Regions from separate parts of the Diaphorobacter sp. JS3051 genome, predicted to be linked through region 2. Evidence: riboswitches for the same ligand, from Rfam matches in the RefSeq annotation. Region 2 holds a riboswitch; the other holds the start of a gene.
The links. A riboswitch is a leader RNA that binds a small molecule or an ion and turns the genes downstream of it on or off. The one in region 2 is predicted to bind cobalamin.
Positions count from the first base shown of each region.

Region 1: another riboswitch for cobalamin. It lies ahead of bluB (5,6-dimethylbenzimidazole synthase); the one in region 2 lies ahead of I3K84_RS17985 (TonB-dependent receptor domain-containing protein).

Region 1 covers NZ_CP065406.1:4,133,535-4,136,737, reverse strand. Annotated here, with positions in the region: gene cobT (nicotinate-nucleotide--dimethylbenzimidazole phosphoribosyltransferase) at 1-402, opposite strand, end outside; gene bluB (5,6-dimethylbenzimidazole synthase) at 508-1,269, opposite strand; cobalamin riboswitch at 1,314-1,506, opposite strand; gene I3K84_RS19730 (cobyric acid synthase) at 1,537-3,018, opposite strand; gene I3K84_RS19725 (aminotransferase class I/II-fold pyridoxal phosphate-dependent enzyme) at 3,015-3,203, opposite strand, start outside.
Region 2 covers NZ_CP065406.1:3,776,166-3,779,368, forward strand. Annotated here, with positions in the region: gene I3K84_RS17970 (sulfite exporter TauE/SafE family protein) at 1-45, shown strand, start outside; gene I3K84_RS17975 (cell division protein ZapA) at 688-1,032, opposite strand; gene I3K84_RS17980 (hypothetical protein) at 1,029-1,268, opposite strand; cobalamin riboswitch at 1,303-1,547, shown strand; gene I3K84_RS17985 (TonB-dependent receptor domain-containing protein) at 1,627-3,203, shown strand, end outside.

The DNA of each region.
Region 1 (3,203 bases), 360 kb from region 2:
GCGGCAGTGCACCAGGCGGGGCGCACCGGGAACGACGTCGCGCGCGGGTACTGCGCGCGCCACGCCACAGTCGGCCACGGTGAGCTGAAGGCCGTGCTGGCGCGCCAGCACGCTCACGGCTGCGCCGCCTGCCAGAAAGTTCTCGACCATCTGCCAGGTCACGTCGCTCGGGTAGGCCGATACGCCCTTGGCCGCCAGGCCATGGTCGCCCGCGCACACCAGCATCTGCGGCGCCTGCAGCATGGGTGATTCGGTACCTTGGATCTGGCCCAGACGGAGGGCGAGTTGCTCCAGGCGCCCCAACGCACCCAGTGGTTTGGTCTTGTTGTCCAGCTTGTGTTGCAGGGCCTGCGTCAGTGGCAGATCGGTGAAGTCAGCAACGAAAGGCAGGTCGATGATCATGGCGTGTTTCGATTGTCAAAAAAAGGTCCAGCGCGGCCCCGACTCACGGGGCGCATATCAAGAGGTGGCCGTATTGCGGGGCGGGCCCCATGCCTTGTGGCTGGCTTATGCCGGTGCGGTCTGGCGACTGCACTGCGCCGCAGCCTGGTCGCACCGCAGATGCGCGATGAGCGGCTGCTGGTCGTCGCGCTGCCCCCATTGCTCGAAGTACACCAGGTCTTCCACGGGCAGGCGTGGCAGCCAGCCAGCGGTTTCCAGTTCGGGCTTGGCGTGGAAGTGGCTGACGTAGCCGACACACAGGTAGGCGATGGGGGTGATACCCTTGGGAATACCCAGCGCCTGCTGCAGGTCAGCCTGGTGAAAGATGCTCACCCATCCCACCCCAAGCCCTTCGGCGCGCGCGGCGAGCCACAGGTTTTGCACGGCACAGACGCTGCTGTACAGGTCCATGGTTTTCATGTGGGTACGCCCTACCACCACCGGACCGGTGCGCTCGCGGTCGCACGTGATGCAGAGGCCGATGGGCGACTCCAGAATGCCCTCGAGCTTGAGACGCTGGTACACCGCGCGCTTGTCGCCCTCGAACATACCGGCCGCTTCGGCATGGGCCTTGGCGAAGGCATCATGCACCCGGCGCTTGGTGTCCTGCGATCGCACCACCAGGAAGTTCCATGGCTGCATGAAGCCTACGGAAGGCGCATAGTGCGCCGCGGTCAGGATGCGGCTGAGCACCTCGTCCGGTACCGGGGTGGGCAGAAACTGCCCCCGCACATCACGGCGTGAAAAGATGGTGTGGTAAATGGCGTCGCGGGCCTCTTGCGTAAAGGCGTGAACGCTTTGCGTGGCTTGCGCCTGCGCGGTATTCATGGCAGTCCCCTGTGCGTGAATAGGTCGCACGCTGCCTGGCCTTGCAGCGCGATGAACGTTCAGGCCGGTCTTCTGGCTTGGATTCATCTGACCCGCCGCGCCTTCCCGGCCTTGGCGGCCAGTGGCATTGAGCGGGGGTCATCTTCCTTACAGCGTTGGGCACGCGGCGGACTCCAACCGCCTTCCCGATTCTCCCTTTGCCTTGCGGCAGCGGGCACCTGAGGACGGGGATGATAACAACCGCAATTCAACCGCAGTTATCGTCCTTTACTGCGCAGCGAGGGCATCCAACACCCCAGGCTCGAAGTGCCGTGCGATGCCGGCGGCCAGCCTGTCAAACACCGCATCCAGCGTCGGAGCATCGGCACCGAACAGTGCCCGCAGCACGGTTGCGTCCTCGAACAGGCCGTGAAGGTACAGGCCCAGCACATTGCCCCCCGGGTTCTGCCACGCCAACCCGGGCATGAGTTCGCGCGCCACATCGCCGCTGGCGGCCATGGCCGGGTGCTGAGCAGTCTGGCCGTGGTGGATTTCGTAGCCTTGCACAGCCACGCCGGCGAGATGCCGCCAGGCGCCTTGTACGGCGCCGAAGCACTGGCGCGTGGGCCGCACGGTCTTGGTGGCCTCGAAGCTCGTCACCAACGGCAGCAGGCCCAGGCCGGGGCCATTGCCGTCCACCCCCACGGTGTCGATCAACGCCTCGCCGAGCATCTGCAGTCCACCGCAGACTCCCAGCACACGGCCACCGCGTGCCGCATGCGCAGCAATCGCCGCGTCCAACCCCTGTGCGCGCAGCCAGGCCAGGTCAGCCGCCGTGGCCTTGCTGCCGGGCAGGACGATCCAGTCGGCGCCCTCCACATCCGCGGGGCTGCGCGCCCAGGACAAACGCACACCCGGCACATTTTTGAGCGGCTGGAATTCGTCCAGATTGCTGATGCGCGGATACGCCACCACGGCGATGCGCGTATGCACGGCACCCGCGGCGGTGGAGCGCATGTCGAACACGCCGTCCTCCTCGGGCAGGCCGTGGTTCCACTGCATCGGAATGGTGGCGACGACGGGCACGCCGGTCTTGTCCTGCAGCATTTGCGGCGCGGGCGCCAGCAGTGCCTCGTCGCCCCGGAACTTGTTGAGCACGAAGCCTGCGATGAGCGCGCGTTCTTCCTCGGGCAGCAACGCCCATGTGCCAAACAGGTGGGCAAAGGCGCCGCCGCGGTCGATATCCGTCACCAGCAGGCAGCGCGCCTCAGCATGGCGCGCCACGCGCATGTTGACCACGTCGCTGGCGTGCAGATTGATCTCTGCCGGCGAGCCCGCGCCTTCGATGACCACCACGTCGTTCTCGGCCCGCAGCGCGTCCAGCGCCGCCGCGATCTGCGGCCACACACGCTGGCTACGGCCGCGCCATGGCAGTTGCGAAAGCTCATCGCTCACCTGTCCCAACAGCACCACCTGGCTCTTAGTGTCCGCTTCGGGCTTGAGCAGTAGCGGGTTCATGCGCACGTCGGGCACGGCCCGCGCTGCCAGCGCTTGGAAATACTGGGCACTGCCAATCTCGCCGAACTGCTCGCCCGGTGCAGCCACCACGCGCGCGTTGTTGCTCATGTTCTGCGCCTTGAAAGGCGCCACCTTCAGGCCCTGGTTGCTGTAGTAGCGGCACAGCGCGGTGGCCAGCCAGCTCTTGCCCGCACCGCTGGTGGTGCCCAGCACCATGACGCAGCGCGCCGGCCCGGGTCGGGTCTTGTTCATTGCGATTCCTTGTAGAGGCGCCACGATACCTCCAGCGCCCGCTGCGACTGCGGTGGCAACACGCCCAGGCGCACGTGCCCGGGCAGGCCAAACGAGGTGCAGTCGCGCAGCTTGACGCCACGCGCGCGCAGCCATTGCAGGAAGGTCCCCATATCCTGCACCGGCGGACATGCCGTGAAGAAGTT
Region 2 (3,203 bases):
ATGGAGGTTGTCCATGGGCAGCCGGCGCCGTGGTGCGTGCCCTGAAAACAGCGTTTTGTGGAACCACAGCGGCTCCGCGAAGCATGCCGTGGCAAGCGAATGGTGCACACTGAGACGCTCAGGCGTGACGTATCGCTGTCAGATCTCTACCAGCGGAAGTGACGAGTCTGTTCTCATCGACGTGGAGAAATCCAGCTACGCATCTCTGCCTTACTGGATGCGCCATCGTGCGTCTGGGGCGCGCGTTGCGTATCAGTGAGATTGCCGAAGGACTGGGAAACGCCCGAACCACGCCAGGATATTTGGCATCGGTGCGACGACTACCAAGGTCTGCTCTGTGCCTTGCAGATGGGTGGGTTGCGCGCGCTGGCCGCGGAGCGCCGGATTTTCTGAGCAGGTATTGAGGTCGCTGGCACTCACCCGGAGCGAGGGCGCAAGCGATTACCGGAGAAAAAGGTGTCTGCGAATGCCACCGGACCGGCATCCTGAACCGGGGGTTCAGGTGGGCGAGGGCAGCCAGGCGTTGGGTTCATCTGACGCGAGATGATCACGCTCACCGGGCAATGTACCAAGCCCGTGCTCAATGAGCATTGGTTCAAGGAAATATAAAGCCCGGCAGCACCGCAGACATGTTCATTGTAGTGGGCTGCCCGTGTGCGGCCAGGGGCTGGGCTTTTACCGTAATGGTTATAGGAGGCGCCCATCCTCGCCCAGCGCCTCGTCCAGGCGCAGGAGCAACTGCTGCACGCGCTCATCGCTGTCGTGCACATGCGGCGCGACCGGGGTGGGGGCCATGCGCGCAGGGGCTGAGGCGGCTGCCAAATCGGCGGCTTCGCGGTCGGCGATCTCGAAAGCCAGGTTGAGGGCCGCCAGCACGGCGATGCGCTCACGCGCGCGTACTTTGCCCGCGTCACGGATGCGCGTCATGGCGGTATCCACGCGCTCGACCGCCTCCAGCAGGCGCGACTCCTGGCCGTCCGGGCAGGCCAGGAGATAGCTTTGCTGGAGGATCTGTACCTCGATCTGCTTCATGGCGCGTCTTTCGTCTCAGCAGTGCCGGGGAGTTCGGGCTCGGCAGGCAGGCGGTCCAGCAATGCGTTCACGCGGGCACGGGCCGCCTGCAGGCGGGATTGGAGGGAATCGCGCTCCTGGGTGAGCGCCGCGACCTGCTGCGCCAACAGGGCATTGGTGCGCTGCAACTCGGCATGGCGCAGCAGCAGCCGCTCAACGCGCTCGGCGATCTGGTCGATGGAAGAGGGGGAGGCCATACGCTGCCGATTGTAGGGATCGGCGTGCGAACCATCGTAAAATTGCGCAGTTGGTGCTCGCGGCGTGGTTCACATGCCGCAGTTCAACGGGAAGCAGGGAGGGACTCTCCGCCATGGAGTGTGTCCTGTGCCTGCGCTGCCCCCGCAACGGTCAGCGGATGAGCCGTACCTCGGCTCCCTCTTCATTGACAAGCCACTGAGCGCCTTGAACAAGCGTTTGGGAAGGCGATGCAGAGCGTTCCGCCAGCCCGGATACCGGCCAACGAGGTGGCTCCGCGTTTCCTTTTGTGAAACCTGGGCCGTTATGCCCAGGTGCCGACGGGGAGGTCGGCCGTGGCGATCTCTCTGTTTGCCCCACATGACAAACACCCGTCCGTTCAATGTGCGCTTGAGTGCGCTTTCCGTGCACGCGCGCGTCGCCGTGCTGCCGCTGGCGCTGGCCGCCGCTTTCCCCGCCGTGTCCCAGACCCTGCTGGCCCAGGCAGCCACAGAACCCCAACTGCGTGAAACCGTCATCACGGCAACCCGCGTGGCCCGGCCGCTGGCCGACATCGTGTCCGATGTGTCCGTCATCGACCGTGAAACCATCGAGGCCAGCGGCGCGGTAGGCGTCATTGACGTGATCTCGCGCCTGCCAGGCGTGCAGATCACGCGCAATGGCGGCCAGGGCAGCAGTGGCAGCGTCTACCTGCGCGGCGCGGAGTCGCGCTTTACCGCCGTGTACCTGGACGGCGTGCGCCTGGACTCGCAATCCACCGGCGGCGTGGTGTGGGAGCAAATCCCGTTGTCGCAGATCGACCGCATCGAGGTCGTGCGCGGGCCAGCGGCTGCTGTGTACGGCTCGGATGCCATGGGAGGCGTGATCCAGCTCTTCACCAAAAAGGGCGAGGGTGCGCCGGCGCCCTACGTGGGCGTGGGCCTGGGCAACCAGGGCACGCGGACGGTGCAGGCCGGCGTGAGTGGCGGCACCGAGCAGGTGGACTATGCGCTGGGGCTGTCGCATGAGCGCGCCGATGGCTTCAGTGCCCGCGTAGGCTCCGCCTACAACCCGGACGAAGACGGCTACCGCCGCACCTCTGCCAATGCCCGACTGGGCGTGCAGTTCGACACGACCCATCGCCTGGAGGGCACGCTGCTGGCCAGCAACCTCAACTCGCAGTACGACGGCAGCAAAACGGCCGACGACCGCAATCACCACCAATTGCGCACGGCCAGCCTGGCATGGCTGGCCAAGTGGAGCGACGTGTACAGCACGCGCTTGCAGGTCACGCAGGGGCAGAGTGAATACAGCACCCGGCCCAACTTCTACATGACCGAGACCACGCTGCACAATTACCTGCTGCAAAACGAGTGGCGCCTGGGCGCGCATCTGTTCACAGCCGCGCTGGAGCGCCGCGAGGACGAACTGCACAACCCCGCCACCGAGTTCGTGGGCGACCTCCAGCGTGACCGCTCACAGAACGCGCTCGCGCTGGGATATGGCCTGAACCAGGGCGCCCATACGCTGCAGGCCAACCTGCGCTATGACGACGACAGCGAGTTCGGCGGCAAAAGCACGGGCAGCCTGTCCTATGGCTACGCCATTACGCCGCAGTGGCGCGTCACCGCAGCGGCCGGCACGTCCTTCCGTGCACCCACGCTCTACCACCGCTTCAGCGAATACGGCGCGCCCGACCTGCAGCCCGAGAAGGGGCGCAACGTGGAGCTGGGCGCGCGGTGGACGCAAGGAGAGAGCAGCGTGGGTGTCGTGGCGTACCGCAACCGCGTCAGCAACCTCATCAATTTCGGCGCCGCGGGCCGCTGTGATTCCAGCTTCGGCTGCTACGAGAACGTGGGCCGCGCCGAGTACAAGGGCGTGACGCTGTCGGCCGCGCACCGCATCGCGGGCGTGTCGGTGCATGGCTCCATCGACTGGCAGAACCCGCGTGACCTGGA